Caldivirga maquilingensis IC-167: one gene and its partners. The protein of the gene in region 5 binds, or shares a complex with, the protein of the main gene of each other region. Links are inferred from orthologs where the notes say so. Each region holds a gene or a part of one and is shown on either strand. Other genes may lie near its edges. The genes, in order: CMAQ_RS09460, CMAQ_RS00050, CMAQ_RS04790, rpl7ae and rpl12p.

What was found.
Region 1: rpl12p (region 5) and CMAQ_RS09460 share a complex: the UniProt entries of both Methanocaldococcus jannaschii proteins name them as parts of the 50S ribosomal subunit. The link is inferred for Caldivirga maquilingensis IC-167 from one-to-one orthologs.
Region 2: rpl12p (region 5) and CMAQ_RS00050 share a complex: the UniProt entries of both Methanocaldococcus jannaschii proteins name them as parts of the 50S ribosomal subunit. The link is inferred for Caldivirga maquilingensis IC-167 from one-to-one orthologs.
Region 3: the proteins of rpl12p (region 5) and CMAQ_RS04790 are in contact, whole or in part, in a crystal structure (PDB 5H7L), measured with the Pyrococcus horikoshii proteins. The link is inferred for Caldivirga maquilingensis IC-167 from one-to-one orthologs. Residues at the interface, in WP_010886059.1 of Pyrococcus horikoshii: Leu100, Ala101, Gly102, Leu103, Ser104, Ala105, Leu106, Phe107, Gly108; in WP_048053510.1 of Pyrococcus horikoshii: Pro161, Met164, Met165, Phe168, Ser169, Ile172, Val195, Glu196, Phe202, Leu211, Ser212, Val213, Met216, Lys222, Phe223, Asn224.
Region 4: rpl12p (region 5) and rpl7ae share a complex: the UniProt entries of both Methanocaldococcus jannaschii proteins name them as parts of the 50S ribosomal subunit. The link is inferred for Caldivirga maquilingensis IC-167 from one-to-one orthologs.

Annotation. Positions count from the first base shown.
Region 1 is NC_009954.1:1,911,687-1,917,744, reverse strand. The notes cover bases 1,331-4,148. They hold CMAQ_RS09460 (50S ribosomal protein L6), read left to right. Parts: upstream 1,331-2,354; coding sequence 2,355-2,942; downstream 2,943-4,148. Other genes in these bases: CMAQ_RS09455 (hypothetical protein), read left to right, coding at 2,998-4,005; arcC (carbamate kinase), read left to right, coding at 1,359-2,264. Also shown: Fe-S cluster assembly protein SufB, read left to right, coding at 1-162; CMAQ_RS09470 (SufB/SufD family protein), read left to right, coding at 166-1,293; CMAQ_RS09445 (hypothetical protein), read right to left, coding at 4,502-4,831; CMAQ_RS09440 (hypothetical protein), read left to right, coding at 4,952-5,335; rplX (50S ribosomal protein L24), read left to right, coding at 5,380-5,811; CMAQ_RS09430 (30S ribosomal protein S4e), read left to right, coding at 5,808-6,058. UniProt on the Methanocaldococcus jannaschii protein: This protein binds to the 23S rRNA, and is important in its secondary structure. It is located near the subunit interface in the base of the L7/L12 stalk, and near the tRNA binding site of the peptidyltransferase center.
Region 2 is NC_009954.1:19,862-26,046, reverse strand. What follows is about bases 583-3,527. They hold CMAQ_RS00050 (50S ribosomal protein L18), read left to right. Parts: upstream 583-1,715; coding sequence 1,716-2,339; downstream 2,340-3,527. Other genes in these bases: CMAQ_RS00045 (amino acid kinase family protein), read left to right, coding at 2,645-3,527; CMAQ_RS00055 (50S ribosomal protein L19e), read left to right, coding at 1,240-1,716; CMAQ_RS10790 (50S ribosomal protein L32e), read left to right, coding at 645-1,238. In the rest of the region: CMAQ_RS00065 (hypothetical protein), read right to left, coding at 1-518; more of CMAQ_RS00045, read left to right, coding at 3,528-3,778; asd (aspartate-semialdehyde dehydrogenase), read left to right, coding at 3,766-4,785; thsA (thermosome subunit alpha), read left to right, coding at 4,872-6,185. UniProt on the Methanocaldococcus jannaschii protein: This is one of the proteins that bind and probably mediate the attachment of the 5S RNA into the large ribosomal subunit, where it forms part of the central protuberance.
Region 3 is NC_009954.1:982,591-988,807, forward strand. Bases 1,339-4,315 are described here. They hold CMAQ_RS04790 (elongation factor EF-2), read left to right. Parts: upstream 1,339-1,704; coding sequence 1,705-3,927; downstream 3,928-4,315. Other genes in these bases: CMAQ_RS04785 (rhomboid family intramembrane serine protease), read left to right, coding at 1,339-1,630; CMAQ_RS04795 (hypothetical protein), read left to right, coding at 3,988-4,278. In the rest of the region: CMAQ_RS04780 (glycoside hydrolase 5 family protein), read right to left, coding at 1-961; more of CMAQ_RS04785, read left to right, coding at 1,022-1,338; CMAQ_RS04800 (TSUP family transporter), read left to right, coding at 4,396-5,805; CMAQ_RS04805 (sulfite exporter TauE/SafE family protein), read left to right, coding at 5,959-6,217. UniProt on the Methanocaldococcus jannaschii protein: Catalyzes the GTP-dependent ribosomal translocation step during translation elongation.
Region 4 is NC_009954.1:1,920,834-1,926,935, forward strand. Bases 1,904-4,765 are described here. They hold rpl7ae (50S ribosomal protein L7Ae), read left to right. Parts: upstream 1,904-3,018; coding sequence 3,019-3,513; downstream 3,514-4,765. Other genes in these bases: CMAQ_RS09500 (AAA family ATPase), read left to right, coding at 1,904-2,276; CMAQ_RS09505 (DUF2067 family protein), read left to right, coding at 2,336-2,956; CMAQ_RS09515 (30S ribosomal protein S28e), read left to right, coding at 3,519-3,761; CMAQ_RS09520 (ABC transporter substrate-binding protein), read left to right, coding at 3,900-4,765. In the rest of the region: CMAQ_RS09495 (LysO family transporter), read right to left, coding at 1-356; more of CMAQ_RS09500, read left to right, coding at 573-1,903; more of CMAQ_RS09520, read left to right, coding at 4,766-6,102. UniProt on the Methanocaldococcus jannaschii protein: Multifunctional RNA-binding protein that recognizes the K-turn motif in ribosomal RNA, the RNA component of RNase P, box H/ACA, box C/D and box C'/D' sRNAs.
Region 5 is NC_009954.1:1,784,155-1,790,393, reverse strand. Bases 1,047-4,045 are described here. They hold rpl12p (50S ribosomal protein P1), read left to right. Parts: upstream 1,047-2,382; coding sequence 2,383-2,709; downstream 2,710-4,045. Other genes in these bases: CMAQ_RS08780 (APC family permease), read left to right, coding at 3,225-4,045; CMAQ_RS08795 (2-oxoacid:acceptor oxidoreductase family protein), read right to left, coding at 1,677-2,243; CMAQ_RS08800 (4Fe-4S binding protein), read right to left, coding at 1,406-1,633; CMAQ_RS08805 (pyruvate ferredoxin oxidoreductase), read right to left, coding at 1,047-1,405. Outside these bases: CMAQ_RS08810 (3-methyl-2-oxobutanoate dehydrogenase subunit beta), read right to left, coding at 1-179; more of CMAQ_RS08805, read right to left, coding at 182-1,046; more of CMAQ_RS08780, read left to right, coding at 4,046-4,793; CMAQ_RS08775 (hypothetical protein), read left to right, coding at 5,001-6,239. UniProt on the Methanocaldococcus jannaschii protein: Forms part of the ribosomal stalk, playing a central role in the interaction of the ribosome with GTP-bound translation factors.

The DNA of each region.
Region 1 (6,058 bases), 130 kb from region 5 along the record:
CTATTCTACCTAAGAAGCAGAGGATTAAACGAAGAAGAAGCAAAAAGCCTAATAGTACTTGGATTCATAAGCGATGTAACAGAGGGTTTACCATTCGAGTACGCCATGGTTTTAAACAGGGTAATTAGCCTTGAATTCAGTAAATACGGTAAGGTGGCTTAATCAATGTTGGTGCCGGAGGAGATTAAGGTTAAGGCTAGGGAGCTTGCGGGTAGAATACCATACCAGTTAATTAAGGATTCACCAACGGTTAAATACTACACGCAATGGAACCTCTTCGATAATTGCGTTGAATCAAATAATGGTAATGCATCGCCGCCCTCACTTGAATTTAATGAATACGACGTGGTTATTCACAACGGCATCCTAGTTAAGGGTAATGAATTAACCAGTGATAATGCGGTAACAGGCATAGATCCGTCTGAGTCAAGGATAATTGCAAGGCATTTCGTTAATATAAGGGAGATACACTCGTTAACGTTAAGTGAATCATCAAGCGTCAGGGTAATGATGAGTTACAGTGGTGGAGGCAGTGAAATGCATTCAAACCACGTTATAATAAACGTTAATAATGATGCTTTAGCCAATGTGTTTCTAAGCATTATTGGAAATGGGGGATGCGGGACTAATATCACGGAGTTAAACGTGGGTGATGGGGCAGTGGTTAATTTACTCATCTACTCAGTGAACGTGGACCCTGCATTCAACTTAATCAGGATTAATGAGGGGGCTAGAGCTAAGGTTAACTCATACTCAATAGTGGTTAACGGGAAAATGACTCACCACAGGGAGGACTATGTGCTGCAGGGAAGGGAATCAATGGTTAATGTGAATTCACTTGAAGTTGGTTTAGGTTCCTCTAGGATCGACTACATGGTGAATCTAATGCATTATGGTGAAGGCTCCAGCAGTAACTCCATTACTAAGGCTATTGCCTTAGACTCAGCCACAGTTATACATAGGGGTTTTGGAAGGATTAGTGATCATGGTAAGTGGTCGTACACTAACATAGAGGGTAAGGTATTCATAGGCTCAAGTAATGCAGTGGGTATGTCAGTGCCGGTGATAATGGTTGATACAGGTGATGTTAACGGCGCCAGACACGCCGCATCAGACGCCGCCTTAGATGAGGAGCAGGAGCTCTACCTCAGGATGAGGGGGTTAAGTAGGGAGGAGGCGATTAGGTTAATAACCTATGACATGATTATGAGCTTCCTGGATAATATTGATAGCGTGTTTGAAAGTAGTGTTAACAATATCCGTAACTCATTACTTAAACTAATTAGAATATGAACCACTACTTACTTTACCTCAAGTTATAGGGAAATATATAAATACCTAAGCATAGCGTTTAAGTCATGATGCTGGTTATTGCACTGGGTGGTAATGCCTTCGCTAAGACCGGTTCAAGAGTTGGTTCACCTAAGGATCAATTGGAGGCTGTTAGGGAGGCTGCTGTTGATGTTATTAACATGGTTCAATTAGGGTATAGGGTTATTGTTACCCATGGCAACGGCCCCCAGGTCGGCTTAATAACTGAGAGGATTAGTGACTCATTAAGCCTAGATATGGCTGTTGCCGCCACGGAGGGTTGGATGGGGTATTTACTGGCTAATGCAATTGAGGGTGAGGCTAGGCGAAGGGGGTTGGATACTAGGGCTGTGGTTATTGTAACCAGGGTTACTGTTAATAGTAATGATGAAGCCTTCAGGAACCCCACTAAGTTCATTGGGCCAGCTTACAGTGAGACTGATGCAGTTGAGTTAAGTAGAATTAAGGGTTGGGTCTTCAGAAGAGACCCCAGGGGTGGTTGGAGGAGGGTTGTTCCATCACCAAGACCAGTATCCATAATTGAGATTGATGCAATTAAGCAGTTAATTAATAATGGCAACATAGTTATCGCAGTTGGCGGTGGTGGTGTACCGGTTATTAATCATGAGGGTGTTGAGGCTGTTATTGATAAGGATTTAGCCACTCAATTACTTGCAAATAGTATTAACGCTGATGAATTAATGATACTCAGTGATGTAGATTACGTGTACTTAAACTACGGGAAACCCAACCAGAAGCCATTAACCACGGTAAGGGTTAGTGAATTAAGGAAGTACTATGATGAGGGGCAATTCCCTGAGGGCAACATGGGACCCAAGGTGGAGGCGGTAATTAGGTTCATTGAAGATGGTGGCAGGAGAGCCTACATTGGTAGGTTAGGTAAGGCCATTGAGTTAATTAAGGGGGTCACTGGAACAGTGATACTGCCTTAAGGGCTTCAGTGCTTGAATTACGGCTCTGGGGAATAAGGTTAACCAGTGAATAGCATTAAGCTTATTAAGGCCTAGTGGTGACCTACCGTAATGGCTAAGGTGCCTTACTTATCAGATACCATTGAGGTGCCTGATGGGGTGGAGGTTAATGTTGAGGGAGGGGAATTGAACTACAGGGTAACCGTTAAGGGGCCCTTGGGTTCAGTGGCAAAGGAGTTTAAGGGATTACCAGTACTGGTGAGTTTAAGGGATGGTAAAGTCGTGGTGGAGGGTTTTGCATTGGATAGGAAGGCTAAGTCCACGGTGTTCACTGTTGCTGGGCACATTAGGAACATGATAATTGGGGTAACTAAGGGTTGGAGGTATAAGCTTAAGGTGGTTTACGCCCACTTCCCAATAAGCGTTAAGGTTCAAGGCAATAGTGTGGTGATAGAGAATTTCCTGGGTAGGAGGTCTAAGATAATTCTCCAAATACCACAGGGTGTTAAGGTTCAGGTGGCTAAGGATGATATAGTGGTGGAGGGTATTGATAAGGAACTGGTTAGTCAATTCGCGGCAAACATTGAGTTAGCCACAACACTCAGGGGTAAGAATAGACCCAGTCCCCACGGTAGAGAATCAGCGCCAGGCATATTAGACGGCATATACGTTTACGCCTCAGAGAACATTAAACAGTAGGCGTCTTAATTAACTATGCGGAAAATATTTAACTACACTTTGAATAAAGGCAATTGTGCAGAAGAATCAAGAACCTTCACTAATATTAGGTAGGCAAGTGTTCACGGAGAATGGTTGGTTTATTGGGCATGCATACAGCATTTACACAGGACAGGATGGAAAACCCTACATCCTCGTTAGGTCTAATGTTATTCAAGTCCCAATACCAATAGACTTAGTTAAGGCAATCGGCGACATAGTCATAGTTGATAACTCAGTCTACCCAAAGGAGGCAGTACCCATGGCGCCTGGTACAGCGGCAAGGAAGTACGCATACACAGTGAGTGGTAGGTCATTAGGCATGGTGTATGATGAGTATAATTACGAAGGCACTGTTTACCTAAGGATCATTGGTCCAACAGGTTATGTCGCTGTACCGGTGGATAAGGTCAGCTCCATCGGCGACGTAGTTATTATTAACCAAACCGATGTTCAACCAATACCATTGAATCAACTGCAGTATTATGCTCAGCAATCACCGCAGCCTTGGAGCCAACCAATTAGCCAGCCCATTCAACCAACTCAAGTTAAGGCTGAGGAGAAGCCATCATTGGATAAGATTGCTAACTACTACTTGTACGGCTTCTTCACCGGTATTGTAGCCTTAATAGCCTTCATATCGGCATCACTAGTATTCACTATTTCAACCAAGACCATTGGAAACGTACCATTAATATACGTGCTTAACGTTATCCCAGTAATAGTAATAGCAGTAGCCTCAATAGCATTATCAGTGTACTCCTATATGATTAAGCAGAGTATCATGCGTAGGGAGTTTAAGTATGCGTTGAGAGACAGTAAGATATTAATCATAGCATTAGTAATCATGGTGTTGTTCATGTTAACATTCCTCGTCCCAGCGTTAAACAGCCTATGGTTAACAATAGGTAGCGTAAACACACTCTACGCATCACCACCCATACTAGTCACTATAGCCATATACGCCGTTATGATTTTCATGATTTACATGGGTTACGTTAACCTTACATCATATGTAGCAGGGTTCAAGGCAATAATGCGCTAAGCCTTATTGAGAAACACTAAAATAGTTAAATGGCATCAACTCACCTAAGGGCCCGTAGCTCAGCATGGATTAGAGCGGCGGCCTCCGGAGCCGTAGGACCCGGGTTCAAATCCCGGCGGGCCCGCTAAGGTATGGCTCCCCCTACACTCCTCTCCATTACTGCCCTATTCCCTGAAATTAAACATACTACAGTACATGAATTACTATTGGCTTAATCAGCATGATTAAGTCCAGTGGGTGTATGGTTAAGGGATTTACTATGCGGGCTTTAAGCCATGCAATATGATAAGGCTTATGTCGACTTCATGTACAATCCACTGTACTAAGTCTTAGAGGTCTTTAAGGAGGTGCATTGTGGGTGATTATGTTAAGGCTATGAGGCTTATTGTTGGTAGGGTTCTTTAGGGATTACATTAGTTATGGCTGGAGTTTATGAATGAGGCTTACAGCAGAGTTAATGGTGAATTAAAATTATTGGGTTAATTCCCATTTAACGCTAAACTCGCTCGCTCTCCTCCAATGCTATTAATTCAATAAGCTTCTCCCCAAGGTACCTTTCCCCCCTTATTATTAAATCATCAGTGGCTTCATCGTAGTACTTCTTAACTAACTTAAGTACATTGGCTAGGTTAACTTCATCATTCTCCTCAACTATGACTGGGCCATCTAGTGTTGAATTCTCGTACACTGTGATCAACTTATTCGAGTAATACATTATATCGTACATTGCCACAATCTTACCGTCCTCAACCTTCTTAAATATTTGAACCTTCAGTAATGGTTCAGTTATACCATGCCTAACCCATTCATAGTATTTTATCTTCACGCAAACTAAATTAAACCACCCCTTTTAAAAGGCTTCTCAGTAGACTCCTCATCAGTTGAGGCATATGCTTCCGGTGAATCAATGAGGTTTTACTTATAAACCCATGAATCTAATTAACTGGTGCTTAATGTGGATGAATTAGTGAAGGGATTAATGAGTAGCTGCGGCTCCGGGGATTTCCTTGAAAGGATTCACTCCGAGGTTCAGGACACTATAATTGATGCTGCGGAGTTGGGTATTAGTAATGAGGAGTTGATTAAGGTGCTGGGTATATATGCCTTAGCTCAATCACTGAGGTTAATTAAATTAAACGTAATTGAGTTTGAATCGAATTATAGTGACTCCTTGAGTGACGAGTATGTTAGGGTTATTCAATGCTTATTAAAGTCATTGAAGGGGTTAAGTGTGGAATGCGTAATAAGTAATGAATTTTTAAGGAGGGTTCTCCAGTACGCGTCAACGCTTGTTAATGAGGTTAAGGCGCATTGCATTAGTGACTTATAGTTAATTTTATAAGGGCAATTAAGCGTGGGTTTAAGGATAATAACATGCCTGTGTTAACATCATCGAGTCAACCCAGGAAGCAGCATAAGGCGCTTACTAAGGCGCCTTGGCATGCTAGGCGTAGGTTATTGACTGCACCATTATCTAAGGATCTTCAGAGGCAGTTGGGTATAAGGAGGATACCTGTTAGGGTTGGGGATACCGTGCTAATACTGAGGGGGGACTTTAAGGGTACTAGGGGTAAGGTGACTAGGGTTGATTATAAGAGAGTGAGGATATACGTTGACTCGGCTTCATTTAAGAAACCCAGTGGTGAGGCTGTGTACTACCCAATACACCCATCTAAGGTAGTTATCGTGGAGCTTGATCAAAGCGATAAGGCTAGGGTTGCTGCAATTGATAAGACTAGGAAGGCTAGGGAGGCTAAGGCGGGTGTTAGGGAGGTTATAACACCACAGCAGGGTGGTCAATCATGACGCATTTAAGGAGATCAACATCACCTGAATGGTGGCCTGTGGAGAGGAAGGGGGCGCCGTGGTCAATTAAACCAAGCCCAGGACCCCACCCGGCTAACTCAAGCATACCCCTCGCGGTGCTTCTTAGGGATGTATTCCACTACGCTAAGACCCTTAGGGAGGCTAGGTTAATAATAGGTAAGGGGTATGTTAAGGTTGATGGTAAGGTCAGGAGGGATTACAAGTACCCAGTCGGCTTAATGGATGT
Region 2 (6,185 bases), 1.8 Mb from region 5 along the record:
GAATCAAGGAGTGGTTTACTTAACCTAACCGCCTGCTTAGGGCCAATGAAGAAGATCGCCTTCCAGAAGCCTGGGATCCTGTAGCCGTAAACCTCAATGCTCCTCCCATTAACGTTAATGTCACCCAGTTTAATACTCCTACTTAGGAATATTGCCCTACCCTTGGTCTCATGGTCAAGCACAGTGTAGTAGTTGAATTTGCTGATTAATTCATGATCAGCCTCAGCTAATTCATCCTCAAGCAGGTTATCACTATCAACAACCAGGGCGTCTAACCCCTCCTCCTTAGCATCCCTTATAATCCTCATGAACGTTAAGTTCCTGTCACGCCAATTACCGTACCTGACTTCAACATCCTCGGGGAGAATCCTTCTAAGTAACTCCACCTGCCTATCCTTAAACACATTATCAACGTAGACTATGCGGTGTTTAACATTAAGTAGCTTAGCGTTAACCATGAAGTAATCAATGACCTCATGTATCCTGTAGAATGGTAGGTAAGTTATCAGCGTGTCCACGGTGAACCCATTATCAGTAACTTAATAAAATTTTCCATGAGGCGGTAAATTAATTAAGTGGACCAGTGAATAAACGCACTATACTTAAGGCTTAAAAACCCGGTATAAACGTGCCTCTGATCAACTTTGAGCGGTGAAGGTCAGGCCACTGAGGCTAAGCCTGAGGAGACTCAGCAGGTTCAGGAGGGTGCTGGTGGGCAGCAGGTTGAGGCTAAGCCCAGTGAGGCTGAGGCTAAGGTTGAGGAGAGGAGGCCTACTTTACTCGATGAGTTAATTAAGGTTAATTCCAGGAAACCTAACATACCGGTTGATGTGGTTAAGTTACTTAAATTATCCATAAGAATGCGTAGGGAGAGGTACGGCTTCATTAGGTATTATAATAAGGAGCATAAGATTAGGCTTGAGGACTCACCATGGAGGAGGCCTAAGGGTATTGATAATAAGATTAGGATGAAGAGGAAGGGTTACCCACCCATGGTTAACGTAGGCTACAGGGGACCTAGGGGTGTTAGGGGGATTCACCCAAGTGGTTTCATTGAGGTCATTGTACATAACCCCGAGGAGTTATCTAGGGTCAACCCCGAGACCCAGGCCATTAGGATAGCGTCCACTGTGGGTGTTAGGAAGAGGATTGAGATAATTAGGGAGGCTGTTAGGAGGGGTATTAAGGTGCTTAACGTTGATAAGAGGACTAGGGAAGCCATAAGGGAGGTGACCTGAAGTGGATTTAAGGGAAACAGTGGCTAGATTACTTAACGTCCCCAAGTCAAGGATTGTGATTAAGCAGGAAGCCCTTGAGCAGCTTGAGGAGGCTATAACTAGGAATGATGTGAGAAGCCTAATGAAGGAGGGGTTAATTGAGGTTAAACCAAGGAAGCGTAATAGTAGGGGTAGGTGGAGGATTACCCATGAGAAGAGGAAGAGCGGTAGAAGGAGGGGTAGGGGAAGTAGAAGGGGTACTAGGAAGGCTAGGGGTGCTGTTGGTAAGGAGGTTTGGGTACCTAGGATTAGGAGGATTAGGAGATTCCTAAACACACTGAAGCATAGGGGTGTTATTGATAAGGCCACTTGGAGGAACCTATACAGGATGGCTAAGGGAGGCTACTTCGAGTCACTGGCTCACTTGAGAACATACATGATTCAGAATGGAATCGTCACTGAGGATAAGATTAAGGCAGCCTTCAAGGGTGGTTCCTAATGGCAAGCAGCGGTAGGTATAAGGTTAAGTTCAGGAGGAGGAGGGAGGGTAAGACTGATTACTATAAGAGGAGGATCATGGTAATAAGCGGTAAACCAAGGCTAGTTGTAAGATTCAGTAACCGCTACGTGCTGGCTCAGGTAATAGTATCAGCACCACAGGGCGACTTCACGGTGGCTGAGGCAAGCAGTAGGGAGTTGGTTAAGAAGTTTGGTTGGCTTGGTGGAACCGGGAATACACCTGCAGCGTACTTAGTGGGTTTACTCATTGGGTATAGGGCGTTATCAAAGGGCATTAAGTTAGCTGTACTGGACGTTGGGCTACATAGGGTCACTAAGGGTGGTAGATTATTCGCAGTGGTTAAGGGCGCCGTGGATGCTGGATTAGAGGTGCCTCATGATGAGGAAGTCCAACCAAGTGAGGATAGGTTAAATGGGGAGCATATCGCCCAATACGCCGCAGACTTAAAGCAATCCAACCCGGAACTCTATAAAATAAGGTTCTCCAAGTACCTTGCAAGGGGTCTTGAACCTGAAAACATAAGCAAGCACATTGAGGAGGTTAAATCAAAGATCATGGAGAAGTACGCTAAGAGTGAAGCCAAGGCGGAGGATTCACAGTAGTAACCCTCACCTCAATCCCTGATTCCAACATACTCCAGTCCCAATGGCCTAGTTGCAATTCCTCTAGGGCTAATTCATAACCAGGTGCTTCAAGGGTGCTTAATTATTATGCGGATTCAGTGCTCTTTGTCATAGTTAAAGGCATTAACCCATGAATAGTTTAGTAACTGTGGCTAATGCAATACCTAGCGTATGGGTTAAGTAAATAATCACTAAGGTGATAGAATATAGTTTAATTAGGGGGGTAATGTTTAAAAGAGGGCTAATATGGGGCTATATATGATGTGGTGGGAAATGCGGGAAACATGCCAAGGACATTAAACGTCACCGTGGCTAAGGTGGGTGGCTCCCTACTTAAGCCAGGTGACGTTGAGAAGGTTTTAAGTAAGGTCATTGAGAGGCACATGGTTGATGATGGTAAGTTAATCCTCGTTGTATCTGCAATGAAGGGTGTCACCGACCTCTTAATTAAGGCTTATGATGAAGGTAAGCCTCATTTAATAAAGGATGCGATTCAACCTTACTTAAATGAAGCATATAGGTTCGGCTTAAGTAAACTGGGTTCATTAATTGAGGGTGTGGGTGAGAGACTGGAGACTTTAATTAACGTTAGGGAACCGTGGGTTAGGGATAATGTTGTTGTTCACGGTGAATTACTCTCAGTGATGTTGATTGAGTCAATACTCTATAATGAGCTTGGTGTCGATGCAGGTGCAGTGTATGACCCAGGAATAACAACTAATGAGGATTGGGGGAAGGCATCAGTGCTGGGTGTTAGCTCCCATTACGTTAAGCATAGGTTAACCTGGGCATTATCCAGGAGGAGTATTGTGGTTGTTCCAGGTTTCCTGGGAATCAGCCTAAACGGTAGGTTAACATCACTGGGTAGGGGTGGTAGTGATTACACTGCCTCATTAATAGCAGCTTACATTAATGCCCCAAGGTTAATCTTCTACACTGACGTTGAGGGTATAATGACTGGGGATCCTAGGATAATAGGTGATGCTAAGGTGATACCAAGCCTAACCCATGAGGAGGCCTACGTAGCATCATTAACCGGCGCTAAGAAATTCCACCCAGGTACATTTAAGCCGTTAATAGATAGTAACGTTAACGTCATGGTGACTAACCCATGGTCAAGTAGCGGTACATCAATAATATCAAGGTGCGTTAACACGCCTAAATTAGTCTCAGTATCTGATGTAGGTTCAATAGGCTTAATCAACCTCAAGAGTGGGTACGCCGTAACGGTTGTAGGCTGTGTAATGGGGCTTGATGAATATAGGAGGGAGGTTTACTTAATCATGAGTAGTTACGACCCAGTGGACGTGGTAAATGATACTGAGGGTAACGCAGTCTCATCAATAGTTAAGGATCAGGATGAAGCGGTTAAGTTGGCTAAGGACCTGCACAAGTGGGTGGTGTCATGGATAAGGTGAGGGTTTCAATACTTGGGGCAACGGGCCTAGTGGGGCAGTGGATGGTTAAGCTACTTGAGAATCACCCATACATTGAAGTGACCGCCCTATCAGCCTCACCGGGTAAGGTTGGGCAGAGGTATGGTGATGTTGTTAAGTGGTTCATAGAGGGCGACGTCCCTGAGTACGCGAGGGGAATTAAATTAACCTCAACTGACCCTGTGGATCAAAGGAACGTTGATGTTGTTTTATCAGCGTTACCTAATGATGTTGCTGAACCCGTTGAGGCTAAGCTACTTGAGGCTGGTTTAAACGTAATATCTAATGCCTCCCCAAGGAGAATGGACCCTAATGTACCCTTAATAAACCCTGAGGTGAATTGGCAGCATCTTGAGGTTTTAAGGGAATCCAAGGGATCTTGGCTCGTGAAGAACCCTAACTGCACATCAGCCATAATTACCCTGGCGATAAAGCCATTGGCGGAGCATATTAAGGAATTATACGTTACTACGCTTCAAGCTGTTTCAGGGGCTGGTTACATGGGTTTATCGTACCTAGCCATTGAGGGTAATGTAATACCATTCATTAAGGGTGAGGAGGATAAGATAGCTGCTGAGTCAAATAAGATGCTGGGTATTATGGGTAAGGGTAAGTATGAACCATGGGGTAGACCCGTTAGGGTTACCTCAATAAGGGTCCCGGTTAAGTATGGTCACATGGCCTCAATATTCATGGTTATGGATAAGGAGTACAGTGTTGATGATGTTAAACGTGAGTTAACAGGCTTCAAGTCACTACCCCAGGAGGCTAACCTACCCACTGCACCACCCAGGCCGATAATAGTATCCGATAGGCCTGACGCCCCCCAGCCGGCTAGGGATCTGGATCACATGGCCGTCACTGTGGGTAGGTTAATGGCCTCAGGTAACGTTGTTAGGATGGTTGCCTTAGGCGATAACCTGGTTAGGGGTGCTGCGGGTATAACGATATTGACCTTAGAGACTATGAGGGCTATGAGGCTTATTTAAGCACTCAATACTGTTTATTCCAGTGTCCTAGGTTTCTATGGTTACTTAGGGAAAGGTTTATATAGAAGCGGCTTCTGGGGATGCATATGTCAACAGCTCAACAACCTAAGAGTGGTGTTCCAGTAGCCATACTTAAGGAGGGTAGTTCAAGGACAACTGGTGCGGATGCCAGGAGGAGTAACATAATGGCTGCTAAGGTTATAACAGAGGTTCTTCAAACAAGCCTTGGACCCAGGGGAATGGATAAGTTACTCATTGACGCCTTCGGTGACGTGACAATAACCGGTGATGGTGCAACAATACTCAAGGAAATGGAGGTCCAGCACCCTGCCGCTAAGCTACTTGTTGAGGTGGCTAAGGCACAGGACGCTGAGGTTGGTGACGGTACAACAACCGTGGTTGTACTGGCGGGTAAGCTCCTTGAGCAGGCTGAGATACTGCTGGATGAGGGTATTCACCCAACTATAATAATTGACGGATTTAAGAAGGCGTTAGACTTCATAAACTCAACCATAACCGAGGTACCGAACCTAATATACCCTGTTAACTTAAGTAATAGGGATGAGGTTGCTAAGATTGTTGCCAACTCACTGAGCAGTAAGGTTGTTGCTGAGGCTAGGGATTACTTAGCCAAGATAGTTGTTGACGCCTCCTACATTGCCGCTGAGCAAACCAACGGTAAGTACAACCTGGATTTAGATTGGGTTAAGGTTGAGAAGAAGAAGGGCCAGAGCCTATACGAGACTCAATTCATCCAGGGTATTGTACTGGATAAGGAGGTTGTTCACCCAGGGATGCCTAAGAGGATTGAGAAGGCTAAGATAGCTGTCTTAGATGCGCCACTTGAGATTGAGAAGCCTGAGTGGACCACTAAGATATCGGTTTCATCACCGCAGCAGATTAAGGCCTACCTTGAGGAGGAGGCTAACATACTTAAGGGTTACGTTGATAAGCTTAAGGAGATAGGGGCCAACGTAGTTATTACGCAGAAGGGTATTGATGAGACTGCTCAACACTTCCTGGCTAAGGCCGGTATTATGGCTGTTAGGAGGGTTAAGAGGAGTGACATTGAGAAGCTGGCTAAGGCAACTGGGGCTAGGATAGCCACCAGTATTAAGGATCTTAAGCCCGAGGACCTCGGTACAGCTGGGTTAGTTGAGGAGAGGAAGGTTGGTGAGGAGAAGATGGTGTTCGTTGAGCAATGCCCCAACCCAAGGGCAGTCACAATACTCATTAGGGGTGCCGCGGACAGGGTGCTTGATGAGGCTGAGAGGTCGATAAACGATGCACTACACGTCACAAGGGACCTATTCAGGGATCCGAGAATAGTCCCAGGCGGTGGGGCATTTGAGATTGAGGTTGCTAGGAGGCTTAGGGAGTGGGGTAGGAAGCTTCCAGGT
Region 3 (6,217 bases), 800 kb from region 5 along the record:
CCACAGGTTCCACATCACCGAGGGTTGAAATTAACCTGGAGAACCTGGTTAATTCATCACCCTGAGGCTTAACCCTCCAATCAACTGTGGTTACACCGAACCTGAGTTCATGAGGGTGATGGGAGTACGGCCTCTGGTTAATTAATGGGAAGTCACTGTAACACCAGCCCCACGCCCCCACGGCTCCACTGATTAAGGAACCCATTAGTACAGTCCTGTAGTAGCCTGCTATGTGCTCATCAGAACCAAGTGTTGATGATGCCCCAAACTCCTCAAGTATTGTGGGCTTCCCTAACCCCCTGCAGGCCTTAATTATTAACTGAGGCATTACAGTATGCCTAACAGCATCAGTGTCAGGGGTGTAGAAGTGAGGCCCCATGTAGTCAACGTAATCCTTATACCTGTATGGGTTAAAGCCATTGAACGCACCCATAATCCCCCAGCACCCATCCCCAGTGGTGACCCAGTGTCCACCATCAAGTGACTTAACTAGACTTGACATTTCCCTAATCCAGTCAGTAACCTTATCCTCACTTGACGTTGCGTATATCGGTAACTCATTGCTAAGTATCCAACCTCTAATGGCTGGATGACCCCTGAACCTTGACACTATGGTCTCAATGAGGACCTTAACCTCATTCCTCAGTTCAAAGAAGTCTCTGCCACCCCTCCATTGAGGATCCCAGTTCTCACCAGACATGTGGCCAACAATGAAGGTTAAGTAAACCCCAACATCATGCTTATGAGCAAGGTCAAGGAACCTCCCCAACCTCCTAAGCATCTCCTCATCAACCCTACCAGGCTCTCTCTGGAAGTCAGGCCAGTAAATGAAGGCTCTAATCACATCAACGCCCAGTTCCCTAATTTGGGCTAATTCCTTATCAACAATCTCCTCGTTAAAGAACCTCCACATCAATGGCCCCCCGCTCTTGCTCCAGTAATTCAAGCCTATTAAGAACATGAGTTAATTCCCTGGGAATAAAGTTTTAAAGTAATACCTCATTAGGCTCATTGAGTACTAATGGCTAGTCAACCACTTCACGTTAACGCTAGGACGACGGCAATAATAATAATCATAAATAGTGTTTTATCAATACCATACCTAGTGTTCAGTTACCTTGGCTTAGGGAGGGTTTCAGCATTAATGGGTATCCTCCTATCAGACTACTTAATAGCGCCGTATTTACCTTGGCCTCTTGGGTTAGTCACATCAATGTTCTTCGACCCATCCATACTTGATTACGTGTTTAATATGCTTACCCTGTTCTTCATCGGCCCATTCTTCGAGCGTAGGTATGGGAGGGGTATGATGTGGAGGGTTTACCTAATTTCAGGATTCTTCTCAGCATTATCAATATTCATATATGGACCCAATACATTCATTGCAGGGGCTTCAGGGGCGTTATTCGGTATGATAGGATTCATAATCGCCCTACCTGATAGGTGGGTAATATTATCTAATCCATGGAACGTAATAGCGATAATATTCCTCCTAACACCATTCGCAGCCAGTTTCGGCATAGCATATCTTGGTCATTTACTGGGTTTCGTAGTTGGTATAGTTTACGGCTATGTTTGGTATAGGAGGGTTGTTAGGTATGGTGCTAGGCTTAGGTATAGGTATTTTTAACACTGAATCAACTTACCCTGGTCTTGCCTGAGAAAACTTTATATAAGCTTATAGGAAAGTCCGCGTGATCATGAATGTCAGTTAGAGTTGTTGAGAAGAGGATAGAGGATATTCTAGAGATAATGAGGAATCCATCACAGATTAGGAATGTTGGTACATTGGCGCACGTTGACCATGGTAAAACAACTACAACGGATTCACTACTCATGGGTGCTGGTTTACTTAGCCCTAAGGTTGCAGGTAAGGCGCTTGCCTTGGATTACGTTGAGATTGAGCAGATAAGGCAAATGACCGTTAAGGCAGCTAACATAAGCCTATACTTCGAGTACGGTGGTAAACCCTACCTTATAAACTTCGTTGATACACCAGGCCACGTTGACTTCACGGGGCATGTGACTAGGTCACTTAGGGTAATGGATGGTGCACTTGTTGTTGTTGATGCAGTGGAGGGTGTTATGACTCAAACCGAGACTGTGGTTAAGCAGGCTATGGAGGAGATGGTTAGGCCAGTGCTCTTCATTAATAAGATAGATAGGTTAATTAAGGAGCTTAGGTTACCTCCACAGGACATTGGTAATAGAATACTCTACATTACTAAGGAGTTTAACTCACTCATTGACTCATACGCGCCACCTGAGTTTAAGGAGAAGTGGAAGGTTAGTGTTAATAAGGGGCAGGTTGCGTTTGGTTCAGCCTTAAGTAAGTGGGGTTTAACAATACCAATGATGCAGGAGAAGGGTATTAAGTTCAGTTACATAATGGATGCCTACGAGAGGAATGCCGTTGATGAGCTTGCTCAGGAATTCCCACTCTACAGGACTCTGTTAACCATGATTATAGAGCATATTCCACCACCTGATGTTGCTCAGAAGTACAGGGTACCTAAGCTGTGGAAGGGTGATTTGAATAGTCCAGTGGGGAAGGCTTTACTTGACGCTGACCCTAATGGCCCATTAGTCATAGCTATAAGTAAGATAAATAAGGATCCCCATGCAGGCTTAATAGCCACTGGTAGAGTCTTCAGTGGAACCATTAGGGAGGGGGATGAGGTTTACATAATTGGGCAGAAGATAACTAAGAAGGTTCTTCAAACATACCTATACATGGGTCCTAATAGGATAATAGTGCCCGAGGTTACTGCAGGGAACATAGTGGCGTTAATGGGTGTTGATGAGGCCAGGGCTGGTGATACTCTTGTGGCGACGGCGCTTAAGGATATTCCACCATTCGAGAAGATGAGGTATGTGTCTGAGCCAGTGGTTACGGTAGCCATAGAGCCTAAGAATCCTAATGATTTAGCTAAGCTAGTTGAGGGTCTTAGGGATCTGGTTATTGAGGATCCAACGTTAAGCCTTAAGATTGATGAGGAGACTGGGCAAATACTGCTGAGTGGTGTTGGTACACTGCACCTTGAGATAGCCACATGGTTACTTAAGGATAGGACTGGCCTAGACTTCGTTGTTTCACAACCATTGGTTAGGTTTAGGGAGACTGTTAGGGCTAGGTCACAGGTCTTTGAGGGTAAGTCACCTAATAAGCATAATAGGCTATACATAAGTGTTGAACCACTTGACGAGGAGTCCATTAGCCTAATACAGTACAGTGAGGTAACTGAGGATATGGATCCGAGAGAGAGGGCTAGGATACTTAGGGAGAAGGCTAATTGGGATACTGATGAGGCTAGGGGTATTTGGGCAATAGATAACCAGTACATTAACGTGCTCATTGATAAGACCAGTGGTATTCAACACCTCAGGGAGATTAGGGATTACATAGTTCAAGGCTTCAGATGGTCAATGTCAGCTGGACCATTGGCCCAGGAACCAATAAGGGGTGTTAAGGTAATACTACATGACGCAGTGGTTCATGAGGATCCAGCCCACAGGGGTCCAGCTCAAATAATGCCCGCCACCAAGAATGCAATATTCGCCAGCTTCCTCTCAGCCAACCCAACGCTGCTTGAGCCTCTCCTACTGATTGACGCTAAGACCACGGTGGATAACATGGGTCCAGTAACCAGTGTAATAACTAGGCATAGGGGTAGGGTTATTGATGTTACTCAGACTGAGACAATGGAGGTGATTGTTAAGGGTGAAATACCTGTAATAGAGTCATTCAACATAAGTGATGAGCTTAGAAGCGCCACAACAGGTAGAGTCTTCTGGAGCCTACAATTCTCACGCTGGGCACCAGTGCCTGAAAGCCTTCGTGAAAGCTTAATACTATCGATTAGGGAGAAGAAGGGGTTACCTAAGGAGTTACCTAAGATTGAGGACTACATTTCGACGATTGCATAAAATGCATATAATGCATTAACCATGAACCATAAAAACACCTTAAGTAACTTAAATTAATACATGGATGATGTCGAGGATTTAAAGAGAAGGTTAATTAAGGAAATATTAGCCTCAAGGGCCAGTGGACGGGATAATAAAATTGAGGTTATGGATTTAAGAGGAATAGGATGTGATGCGCTTAAGAAATTCCTCATGAATTACCAACTAGGTGAACATAATAAAAGGTATAGGGTCCTTCTAGATAATTACACGTGCTTCACTATGATTAAGAGGGCTATACCATTGTTGGGTGGTAAATTATTGGATTTTGGCAGAGAATCAACATATTTATTTATAGAGTATGAGAAGTAATTATAGTTCTATGAATGTGAAATACTTTATTTTAGACTAATGAATATATTCATGTTAGTATATTCATCTTACATTGAGAAATAACCCTTAATAAGGATTAAGGAAGATGCCGCATTAATGCTTGGGAACATAATAGCCCTAGCTAAATTCGTAGAAATTATGATTGCAGGCCTATGCGCAGGCATACTAGGTTCATTAGCTGGCCTAGGTGGTGGGGTTGTACTTACCCCTGTGTTAACCTTATTCGTAGGAATACCAATGATGTATGCCTCTGGTTCAGCCTTAATATCAACCATAGCTACCTCAGCTGGTTCGGCAAGTGTCTATGTTAAGAGGAGGCTGGCTAATGATAGGATTGGGATAAGCCTAGTTACAGCCACCTCAGGTGGTGCTATTGTTGGTTCATTAACCGCTAATTACGTGTATGAGCATGGTTTAACATGGATCATTTACACCGTATTCGGTATAGTGCTTCTACTCTCAATAATACCCACTGTGCAGAGAAGCACATGTGAACTACCACCATTACGTAATCCAGATAAGACAACTAAGCTACTTAGATTATACGGTGTCTGTTATGATCCTGCGCTTAAAATTTGGTATAAGTATTGGGGTGTTCGTTGGTGGTTGGGTGAGTTGATTATGTTTTTTGCTGGTTTTATTAGTGGTTTGCTTGGTATTGGTAGTGGTGCTTTGAAGGTTCTCGGTATGGATTGGGCAATGAACCTACCAATGAAGGTAAGCACAACAACAAGCAACTTCATGATAGGAGTAACAGCAGCCACAAGCAGTTCACTGTATTGGCATTTCGGCTATATTCAACCATTCATAGCCGTTGCTGCGGCAGTGGGGGTATTAATGGGTTCAATGATCGGTACTAGATTATTAATACGGATTACTAATAGACAGATTAGGTGGGTTTTCGTAGGTGTATTGGCATACTTTGGGTTAAGAATGACGCTTAGGGGCTTAGGCAAGGAGCATCTATTACCATTAACATCCCTTGAAAGAAATATAGTGGCGGCAGTCTTTTCAGCCATAGTAATTAGTGCGCTATATCTATTACTTACATATAAGTACACTAATACCGCTGATGAGACAGTCATAATGTATCGTACACAGCCAAGCGACACCAGTTCCATTGAGGAGAAGTTCATAGGCGTAACCAGTGGCTTACTTAAGTATGGAGTACTTGTAAGCGTGTTATTAATGGTAATAGGATTACTAGTAATGGTCGTAACCGGGCACGGTCTTCAATTCCCATTAAGCATAATAACTGATCCATCAAGCCAATTAAATACATCACTAATAGGGACTGCTACAATAATCAGTGGCTTAATTAAATTCGATGGCTTATGTATAATGCTCATTGGGCTTCTTGCATTAATAGCGATACCAATATTAATGATAATCATTAATATGGTTAGGTTCACGCTTGAGCATGACATACTTTACTTAGTATTCACATTGATAGTGTTCATTAATTTGATGCTTGCAATAGTGGTTCTGCCAGTACTCATAAGGTGAAGTTAGGAAGTTGTAATGAAACTAGTATTATATAAAATGTGAAACAATACCTTAATATGTTCATGAATTTATAAGGACCCCTTATGGAAAACTGATTGATAGTTTTTATATGAAAAATGTTTACTAAACCATGCTAAAAGTAATATAAGTAATATGGCAATGCTAACTCTAGTAATGTATGCAATAGGATTAACCCCCTTAGGGAGTCCACTTATCTTCCTAGTTTTATTAATGTGTATATGCATTGTTATAGGCTTTATAGCTGCACTAGCCGGTGTGGGTGGGGGTGTCTTATTTACACCAATAATGATGGCCTTCACATCCATTAACCCTGACATAATTAGGAGTACTGGATTAGCAATAGCAACTATGAGTTCCTTAGTGAGTGCTAAGCCGTACTTACACGGTAACT
Region 4 (6,102 bases), 140 kb from region 5 along the record:
ACATGGAGGAGTAAGCCCGTTAACCAACCAATCACTAGGGTAATTATGAATATTAACGGTGTCCTATTCATGAGTCTTAATGAACCATTACGCCGCCTCTCCCCTATCATAATCCCTACGGCGTATGATAATGCCACTGTTAATAGTGAGTAGATTAACGAGTATGCTACCAGGGAACCAGCCTTACTAATACTTGTTAATTGCTCACCGCCCCATAGGCTTATCGTGAATATTAATGCCACAACAATGGGTATTACCGCTTTATCCGAGGCCTCACTAATGGATACTGGGGTTAACTTACCAATCGCAATTGATACTGCAAACACTACTATGAATATGAACCCGGCAACATACATTGAAGCCTAGTTAGGTAAGTCCCTTTATAAACTGTACCTAACATAAGCTTGGTCACTTAAGTAAGGGTTTAATGATCCATTAACAAAAATTAATCTAAATTCACAATCCCTGTGGGCAGTATGTGAAACAAGCCTTAAAGCTCACTCATAATGAGTAATGAGGGTGTCTTAAGCTTAAAACGATACTTATATTTACTATCCCCATGATTAACCCAGGTGGCGATACAGGATACTAAGCCAAGTAGCCTTAGTAGGGTGATAGCTGCACTAGGTGGCTTACTCGTCTCCCTGATTGCATTAGCTCCATTCGCATCATTCACCATGCTAACAATCACTAATCACGGCTTCATGCTGCTAATGCTAGTAATACTGGGTGGCCTTATTGCAATCAGCGCCGTGGGTAGGCTTAACCAAGCCTCAATCCTAGGTCTACTGGCGTACGTAATGGCGTTACTGTTGGCCTCATGGTCATGGTTCTACAGGGACCCCGTTGGCTCAATGCTTAGGTTAACCCCCCTACTCATAATACCAGTGGTGATAATAGGTGTCCAGGTTAAGTTATTTAACTCATCGTCAAGCCAGGGGGTAAGCCCATTATTCTCAATAGGTTCACTGCTACTTATGTATCAGCCATGGCCAGGTCCATTAATTGGGGCTGCATGGGGTTTAGCAGGAGGGATTACGTCGGCTTATGAGGCCTTCTCAATGCCAACCCTACCAGCCTTAACGTATATTGTAACCTACTTGATCGGCAGTATGATGCAGGGTACATTACCGTGGAACCCAATATCACTAACCCCCCTAAGCTTTTACAGGGTTTTCGTTAATAATATTGCAGTGTACAGTAATCCAGCAGTGTTATCCTTAGTTATTGTGATGGCTGTGGTTTACGTTGCTTCACCATCAATAGCCAGGTTAATTAAGGGGCATGCATCACCAATATTAGCCTCACTACTGGCTTCGGTTGCATCAATAATACCCATGCTGACGTATGATCAATCACCAATCCTCCTAATCACGCAAACAGTAGCTATACTACTCATCGCCGCGCTACCAGCATCCTATGCCGGTGTCTGGTACGTGAATAGTACTGACGTATTACCAATGCTGTACGGTAGCATAGCGGATATACCCGATAGGTATAATTTAATGAAGTACTACCATGAGGATTGGGAGGCTTTAATAGGCTTGGATTCAGCTAAGAGGGAGTTAATTATTGCCGCTGAGAGTTTTAGGAGTAATGGTGTCAGGCCTATTCACGGTATCCTACTCTATGGCCCAGCGGGCACGGGTAAGACTGCTCTTGGTCTTGGTTACGCCGCCTGGCTTGGCTTATACAGGGGTTTTAGGGTTATTTTAGTTAAGTCCGGTCGCCTAATGAGGGGTGGTTCATGGGAGGCTGCCTGGAGGCTTGAGAGGGTTTTCGCACTGGCTAGGGCTCTTCAACCAAGCGTAATCTACATTGATGAGGTTGACTCAATAGGTAGGGCTAGGGAGGAGGCTGGTACTGGTGGGTATAGGTTGGTTAGCGTACTCCTCCAGAATATTGATGGAGTGGCCTCAAGGTACGATAAGGTGCTTGTAGTGGCTACGACGAATAACGTTAATGCACTTGATGAAGCCTTAATCAGGCCGGGGAGGCTGGGGGACTTGAAGATATACGTGGCTAAGCCACCGCCTGAGTTGGTTAAGGCAATAATAATGGGTGTAGCCAGGCAGAGGGGGGTTATTATGCCTAATTGGCTCCTCGAGAAGGCAGGCAGCCTAATTGAAACAGGGGCCGAGGCGGAGGCGCTTGTGAACTGTATTGCAGTTAAGCAACTAGCCGGTGTTAATGATGCAACGCAGCTTGAAGCCTGCCTGGCAGGGATAACGAAGGGAATAGAGGCTTATGACCAATTCCCCACTGGGAGTGGGTAATGAGTGGTGATTATGCTTAAATTTATCTTTGTATTAAAGTATTTAAGCCATAGGGGTGCATGGGTGTTGTGGTTAGTAGGAGGTTGATGTTTAAGGTTAGGAGTACTGATGAGGCTGTTAGATTCATTAATACTTACTTAAGTGAGGTTAAGGCTAAGGAGGTTTACGTTAAGTATAGGGGTAGTAGGCTTGAGGTTAAGGTTAGGGGGAACCCGGTTCTTGCTAAGGTTTTATCAACGGAGGCTCATAAGGTTTACGGAACCTTGAGGCAAGGTAGGTTGATTAATGTATTTGACTTAACAGTAATTATTCGTGAGGCTAAGCCTAAATCACCCATACCGCCTGAGACCATTGAGTTAACCCTTAGATTAATGGGGTATTACGCTGAGTTGAATGAGTCAAGGCTACGCACTGGTGCAAGCCTCAGTAAGGTTATTGAAACTGTGAGGAGGCTTTCAGAGGCTTACGCAGCAATGGTGGACTTAGACATTAGTAGTAGCGCTAAGAGGATTATAGCGTCCCTAGCCGTTGCCAAGGGGGTAAGTATCTATGATGCAATTGATGAGTTAGTGAACATGGATGTGCTTAATAAAGGGAAGGTGAATGGGAGGGAGTACATTACCCTTAAGGCTAATCTTAATGATATAGTTAACATGTTAACATCAATGAAGAAGCATTAAGTGAGCTTAAGGGTTTCATTAACTGTGAAAGTTTTTAAAGGGTGCAGCACCGCATATGGTGTATGAGTACAATAGACCCGAGGGTCTTTTACGCCAATCCACCTCAGGGGAAGCCAATATACGTTAGGTTTGCTGTCCCCCAGGAGTTAGCTGAAATGACGTATAATGTGGTGAGCATGGCTAAGCAGACTGGGGTAGTTAAGAGGGGTTCCAATGAGACAACCAAGATGATTGAGAGGGGTTTAGCTAAACTAGTGGTTATCGCTGAGGATGTTGATCCACCGGAAATAGTAATGCACCTACCATTACTATGCGAGGAAAAGGGCATACCGTACATTTACGTACCCAGTAAGGAGAGGTTAGGTAAGGCAGTTGGCTTATCATCATACGCCTCAGCAGTCACCATAGTTGACCCAGGTCAAGCAACCAAGGACCTTGAGGACCTGGTGACTAAGCTAAATGACGTTAGGGTTAGCGCTGGCTTAAACCCAATACAATTACCGAGGACTCAACCACAGGCTAAGCCGCAGCAAAGGGAGAGGAGGGAGAGGGAGTGATTTAAATGGCCGGTGAGGGTGGTGAAATTAAGTTAAGCCCATACGATGACGCCACAGCTGCAGTGGTGGTTCAGATACTGGGTAGGACTGGGGTGGCTGGTGAGGTTAATATTGTTAGGGTTAGGATACTTGAAGGTAGGGATAAGGGGAGGATAATAACAAGGAACATTAAGGGCCCCGTGAGGGTCGGGGACATATTAATGCTTAGGGAGACTGAACGTGAAGCAAGAAAGATAACAGTGAAGTAAAAATATAATCAAATCAATCCCTAATAAAAGCCAGTTTCCTCCAAAATTAACCCAATAATATAGCAAGGTAACCTCAACGTTGAACCATCTAACCTGTTAGAATAAGACTTATTACTATCCATAGCATAATCGGAGCTGATGAGTAACTATATACTTAAGGAGAAAGGTTATGTAACAGTAATACTACTGGTAACAGTAGTAATCTTAACTCTGAGCGCCTTAAAAGTAGCCTACGCTCAACAATCCTACCCAACTTATAATATGTATATGGCTGCTCCATGGTACTATGTCCTGCTTCCTCCTTGGCCTGCTCCTTGGTGGAATCCCTTTGCCTCAGGTAATGTGATATTCCAAACTGGTACATGGATGCCTCTTGCCGATTATAATGATCCCACTGGTCAGTGGTGGCCTGTTTTGGCTGAGAATTGGACTGTGTTTCCTCAGAATCAGACCTTGATAATCTACCTTAGGCATAACTTGTATTGGTTTAATGGTTCAGCGGTAATACCCTTCACCGCATGGGATGTTTACGCATGGTTCTACATTAGTGATAAGGCCTTTGGTGAATGGGAGCCTTGGTTAATGCCTCAGAATGCTGATAAGGACTTCATAATCATAAACAACTACACAATATCCATACACTTCGACTACTGGTCAACCACAGGGTATTACTGGTTACTAATGAGCTGGATACCTAATACACCATGGCCAGTTTGGGAGAGCGTAGTAAACGAGTTGAAGACAATGAATGTAACAGAGGCGCAGAAATTTGGGTCAGTTAACATAACAAAGATGGCTATACCATACTGGGGTTTAAGCCCATACTACGTAACCAAGGCTACACCAAACTATATCACTGTTCAGCTTGAGCCTGATTACTTCCAGGGTAAGCCATTGTTGGCTGAGTGGGATAAGATACTACCATTCCACACATGGCAATACTATCCGCAGATAACAATAAACATAGCCGTATCAGGTGGATTAACTCAATTAGTATCATATGCGTTAAGTGGCCAACCATACTTCATACATACCGTTGAGGCTATGCCCTATTCATTCCAGAGTAAGTTGAAGAGTGCAGGCTACTACATACTTCAGCTACCTGACTTATCCATTGAGGGAATAGCATTACCAACATATTACCCGTTTAATATTCCTCAGGTTAGGCAAGCATTCCTATACATCATTAATAGAACTGCTGCAGCTGCACCATGGTCATGGCCTAATGTACCAGTCTTCATTAATGTTCCAGCCCCAGCACCTAATACCGTGCCTGGCTTTTGGTTGACGTTCCCAGCGGATATTAGGAGTATGGTTGTTAACTTCACTGAACCAAACTTAACCAAGGCAATGCAACTCCTAGAGTCAGCTGGCTTAATTTATAAGAGTGGTCAATGGTACCTACCCAATGGAACACCACTAACACTAACAATATACGCTAGCTCCACAGCTCACCCAGCATGGATTGAAGCTGCGTCAATTGATGCTGAGGCTTTAACAGGATTCGGTATAAAGACCACTGTAGTCACCATAGAGGGTAGTACTTATAGTTCTGAGCTTGATAGTTGCCAATTACCAGATACTGGCACTGACTGGTTCTTCGCCGGTTCTAATAAGGGTGGTGTTAATGAATTATGGATATACTATGATGACGCACTTTACACGGCACCAGGCCTTTTCCCATCCTACTGTGTCCCTGGCCACACTACGCCTTTCGCCTACCCGATTGTTCAGAGTAATCAGATTACCGGCTGGTATTGTAAACCATTAACCACCAACCTGCCTATACCGAATAACACCATTGTAACATGCGTAAACTCAACATACGGATACATTAACTTGAGTAATTGGTTAGCTGCAATAGCCGCAGCTGCACCAGGCACATCAACATACTATGAGTTAGTTAAGGCATTCTACGCATGGTTCCAATACTGGGTACCTGGAGTGGAGCAGTTCCAGTCTCTAATAGCTTACGCATTCCCGGAGAAGATGGTTGATCCAGAGTGGGTTGTGACATGTATTAATTATAGTAATCCTGAGTACACTGAGGCAGCATATTCGCTGCTTCATGATTGGGCTATGGGTTGGGGTTGGGATGGATTCTACCCAGGCTTCAACACATGGCTATTCATGGGTGGATTCGCACCTCAAGGCGTGATGCCTCCTTTGGCTGAGGCTATTATTAATGGTAGTCTTTGGACTAATCCGTATCTGCATCAGTGGGCTGTCTTAATAGGCTTACCTAATCCTGATCCTCAGTTGCAGGCTTGTGTTGCATCATACTTCCACACAACATACACACCGGTAACAACCACTACTTCAACCACAACCACTACTACAA
Region 5 (6,239 bases):
GGTGCTGCTCCAGGTATTACGCTTGAGCACCCGGCAGGTATGACGAGGGTTAACTTCCCCTCCAATGCCATTATTAATTGCCTTAAGCCTATTTGAAGTGGGCAACCTGGGCATGCTGCTGTACCGGGCATTATTACCTTAGTTCTCCCATATTTGTGAAGTTCACTCATAGTGACCATGATTAATCACCCCCATTGGTATTAGGTATATACCACCACTTCCTCACCCTCATGACGCCGTTCCTCTCGGTTTCATTTATGAAATCCCTTATAATGGATTTGAATTCACTTGGCGACATATCAACACCAGCTAAGCCTGCTACAACACCCTTAAACGATACATTACCCGGCACTAGACCCATTAATTCACCAGCCAATATTCCACCGAAGCCCATTGAGTAATCCCTATCAAACACAATAACCCCCTTAACCCCATTAATGCGTTCTGAAACCTCATCATCAGGGAATGGTCTAATGTACCTGATCCTAATTAACCCTACCTGGTAGCCCTCTCTCCTTAACTCATCAATGGCGATCTCCGCATCCCCACTCCATGCACCCATGGTTACTGCAAGGTACTTAGCATCACTGCACCTGTGGCACTCAATTAATGGTTCATAATTCCTCCCAGTTAATTTACCGTACTCATTATACGCCTCTGCAATCACCTTCTTAGCCTCATTCATTGATTCATCCATGTAAACCTTATGAAGCTCATGGTACAGGTCAGACTTAGGCAAGTTACCTAAGGTTACCGGTTCCCCACCGGGTTCAATAACATAAGGTACCTTAGGGTTCCTTGGCGGTAACCAAGCATCCACATCCTCCTGATAAGGAACGTAGATTGGCTCCGTTGTGTGGCTTAACACGAATCCATCAAGACCCACAGCCACTGGTAATAGGACTCTCTCATCTTCACTTACCCTAAAGGCGGTGAGAGTCATGTCGAAGGCCTCCTGTACACTGGATGCCATACCTATAACCCATCCACTATCCCTTATCGCCAATAGGTCAGTGTGCTCATCATGAATATTCCACGGTGGTCCAAGCGCCCTAGTCACCACAGCCATGACTAGAGGTAGTCTTGATGCTGCAGCCCACCAAAGCATCTCATACATGTAGAATAATCCATGGCTTGAAGTAGCGGTAAAAGCCCTCGCCCCCGCAGCCGATGCACCATAAACCGAGGCTAGGGCTGCGAACTCGCTTTCAACTCTTATGAAGTCGGCCTTCAACTCCCCCTTATCAATAATCTCACTTAGCCTCTCAACTATTAGAGTCTGGGGTGTTATTGGGTATGCTGAAACCACGTTAACCCTAGCCATCTTAACTGCCTCAGCAACCGCGTGATCACCAACCATTATCTTCCTAACCCCTCTACTAATCATGTCCTGCCGATTAATCACCTAAACCACCCTCTCATCAATCATTGTAATAGCCTTAACTGGACAAACATCAGCACATATTCCACAGCCTTTACAGTAATCGTAATCAATTGCCACAGTCTTATCCTCAAGCCAATCTATTACATTCTCCGGACAGTAAAGCCAACATATGCCGCATTTAGTGCATTTATCGAGGTTAACAATGGGTTTACGCACTCTCCACGTGCCGGTCTTACCGCCGGCACCCATGGCCGGCCTTGATAATAGGTACTTGACGTAAATATTACTCACATTAATCACCCTTAACCATACTGTACCCCATCTTAACAGCCTCTATGTTCAATTTAACGTAATCACCCCTCCCTACGAATTCACCTATAGATGATATTACCGAATCCAGTGTAACTAATTCAGTAACCCTTACAAATGCACCTAATATTGGTGTACTCACTATGTGCCAACCAGCCATCACTAAACCTAATTTCTCACTTATCCCGGTTGCATCCACCCAATACGTTCTATAGCCTGTCCTTATTGATGTAGGGGAGTTAATTATTATGACTGAATCCCGCCCCTTCATTAATTCACTAATGTTAATGAGGTTCAGTATGTCGGGAGATAGTATAAGTAGTATGTCGGCCTTCTTAACCCCACTATGCGAGATCACTGGCTTACTTGATATTCTTGCATATGACTTAACAATAGCACCCCTCCTTTCAGCACCGAATTCAGGTATTGCTTGCCCCCATTTACCATCCCTGGTGGCTGCAGATACTATTATCCTAGCGGCGGTTACCCCACCCTGCCCCCCTCTACCAAGTATTATTAATTCCCTAGTATCACTAATTAGCATCTGCATAGCTATCAGGGGACTGGCTTACTAAGTTTTATAAATCTTTCTCACAAGTTAATATAATTAAATATATAATATATAGTAATAAATAGTAATCGAGCATCATTGTGGTTAGCTTTAAAAAGGCTCTTCAGCAAAGGTGGTTATGGAGTACGTGTATGCAGCATTACTACTGCACTATGCGAAGCAACCAATAACGGAGGATAACGTAACTAAGATACTTCAATCAGCTGGCATACAGGTAGATGAGGTTAAGGTTAAGGCATTAGTCTCAGCGGTTAAGGAGGTTAACATAGATGAGGCAATAAAGACAGCTGCAGCACTACCTGTTGCCGCTCCCTCAGCCGCACCACAGGCTGCAGCACCTCAGGCTGCGGAGGCTAAACCAGCTGAGGCTAAGGCAGAGGAGAAGAAGGCTGAGGAAAAGAAGGAGGAAGAAACATTGGAGAGTCTCGCCTCACTATTCGGCTAATGAAACAATACACCTTAATACCCCTTTAAAATACATGAATCATTACTTGGTTTTTCACGATAAATTATTTAACACAAATGATGGTTACTTAATGGGAAAAACTTAAAAAATACAAGCATTAACTATGCAAGGTCATGAAGCCCCGGTAGCTCAGCCTGGTGGAGCGCCTCACTGGTAATGAGGAGGTCCCGGGTTCGAATCCCGGCCGGGGCTCCAAATACATGATTAAGGTGAATTAAGAGGAGATTATGAATGCTTTATTAACTAGGATTAACTTTAGTTTAACCATCACCTAACGGCATGTGTTATTGCAGGGCCATTAATTGTAAATTACATTTATGCAGATGACTTCACTTGGATAACATGCATCATATTCAGTATCGTGCCATTTGTATCAATGACGCCAACGCTAAGCCCGACCCTAAGGTTAAGGTTTTTATCTCTAAGACGTAGACACAGTATTAGTGTTAAACGTTTAGTAAACCTTAAGGTTCAGTATTATCCCCCTGGTCCCTATGGGTGGTAAGCCTAATTTATTCCTAAGGCAGAGCAGCGGTCTTGTTAGAGAGGTTGGACCATTGGCAGCATTACTAATGAATACCGCATACATTACTTACCAGTCAGGTTACCTACTGTTAATCAGTAGTATTGTGAACTTCCCCTTTGGAAATCCAATACTGGCGTTGATACTTGGCTTCATAACCTTCGCCCCCATGGCCTATTTAATCAACTTCATTGGTTCAACGTACTATAGGACAGCCAGTGACTACGTGTTCATGAGCCGTAACCTTGAGCCTAGGATTGGGTTCGCAAGCCTACTCATGTTTACTGTTGATCAAATGTTCTTTAATGCAGTATCCATGGTTTTTGCATTAACCACGGCGCTTGGCCCATCATTATATGCCATAGCCGTTTCCTTAGGTGATAAGGGATTGGTTAATGTTGCTAATTTAGTGACTAGTAATCCAGTGGTAATATTCACAGTGGGTGCCATTATGCTGGCCGTGATTATATTGATTAACATGGTATCTGTTAAGGCTGGTAAGTACCTTTCATCAGCAATATCACTAATCGCCACAGTAACATTCATATTAACTATGATTATTCTTTACCTATATGGAGGTGAGTTACCCACGGTAATTAATAGTATTGCCCCAGGGTTCTATGGTAAGGCCATTGAGGCTGATTTAAGCCTACCTAAGGGTAATGTGATCTATGGGACAATAGCCCTATTACCCTACATGGCCTACATTTTCCCATACACCAACTTCATAATAACCATAGGTGGCGAGGTTAAGAGGGAAGCGGGTACAGTACCATTAGCCGTAATAGGCACCTATGTACTAATTACAGTATTAGTTGGGTTTGGATTATGGGCAACAATAGGTGGTTTAGGCCTAAACTTCATTAATGGCGCCTTCGCAGTATATTATGGCCTAGTGCCTAATGTATCATGGCCAAGCAACATGCCACCACCGTATCCGCCCGCCCTGGCGATACTGCTTATTAAGAACCCGGTGATGCAGTGGATTATAGCTATAGGCTCCCTCACATGGTACATTAACTCACCGAGCACCATAGTGCTTCAAATAGCACGGTACTTATTCGCCATGTCCTTCGATAGGATTCTTCCAGGCTTTATAGCCTATGTTAACCCAAGAACCCACACACCCGTAATAGCCCATGGTTTGGATTTAGCAATATCATTAATCATAATGTACCTGTACGTGTTCAGTGTTATACCAGCGTTATCAGCAACAATGGATATTAGCACCGTGGTGACAATACTAATGTACTTCATAATATTATCGATAACGGCCGTAGCCTATGGTGTTAAGAGGAGGAATACGTTAATCACCATAATTGGCCTATACTTAACAGGTTACTTCACCTGGGTAAGTTACATGGAGGTAAGCAATCCGCTAGTCTACCTATTTACCCCAATAACAAGCGCCCTAATATTCGCATTCTTCATAGCGGTATTCGCAGCTGGAGTAATAATATTTGAAGTAGCCAGGTACATTAGGGCACGTAGGGAAGGTATAGACTTAATGATCACATTTAAGGAAATACCACCTGAATAAACCACCTTACCTTGGGGATATGAAGCTCACTGATTTCTCAAAATTAAGGATGATTACTGATAACGTATGATTACGGCTGTATCCTAGAAATGAATAACCCTTATCAATGCCTACACTAAACTATGTATCACTCTAGGAAGTAATCCATAAAAACACAATAGACTCTATAGTGAAAAGAGTTTATAAGCATTGGTTCGTGATTTCAATATGGCATCTCATTTTATGACCCCTGGTTGGTACGCTATAGTAGCATTAGTTATAGCGTTACTGGTTTTATTCGCCTTTCTGGTAATACACCCCAATGCTGAGGGTAGTGAATATAAGCTGGTGGTTATTATTAATAATTCATATGTCACAATACCAGCTGAGGGCAGTGTAAGGTACTTGCCTATTAATTCATCGGGTTCAACATTAATGATCATTAAGTGCATTACGTTAAATTTAAGCAGTATAGGCGTGTTTAATGAAACAATATGCCTACCCTACAGTGTTAACTCATCCTATGTTGGGCAATTCACCAGTGAACCCACGATGGTGCAGTACGCCTTTGACACATTATTAGCTGTAGAGGCAAGGCTAATACCCGCGCTTCCTGAAATGAAGGGGGTAATTGGGAATAATACCCTATCTTGCATCGGCTTCAAAATCAATGGTAAACCAGGGCAGAGTAGTAATGGGTTTACTGAAATAGTTAATCCAAGCTACTCAACACCATGCCTAATTTACCAGCCCCTAAAGAACATAGCCTACGGTGAAGTTAATCTAAGCCTCTTCACCGGACCCCCAGGTAGTCATACCGTGTACTTGAATATGACTATTAAACGTGAGTTAATAATTGGCGTGCTTAGGACTCACCCAGCTGTGTTGCTTAATAATAATGATAAGCTCATCATTAACATTAACGTGAATGAGTCACGGTACATTAAGTATTCCTACAACATATCAAACCCAGAGATCACTTACTTAACGGAATTCCATAGTGTTGAATTCATGTGCAGTAGTATTCACATACCAACCCTCAACACATCCTACAGTAACCTATGCCTACCCCTGGGGATTAGCGTTAAAATGCCGGGTTTCTTCTGGTTCAGTGATGAACCCAATAAACTCCTCATGCCGCATGTACGTAATGCAACTGCACTAGTGTTAAGCATACTGTATTCAATACGGGAGGTTAGGAATTATATTAATGGTGGTGAATTAAGCCTCAGCGCATTAGGATTCCAGGTGCAGTGGGTTAAGGTAAATAGTTCAATACCAACATACGTTAGTACTGGTTCAATATACTATGATTGGGTATTCAGCGTATACGCAGGTGGCAGTAGGGTTGGCTTAATCTACGTAACGATGTATGGCTCCAAGAATGGGTCAGCATCAACATATAGCGTTAACAGTGATCCAACATACAGCGTTTACAGCGTTAACATTGATATTAGGCTAGTCTCC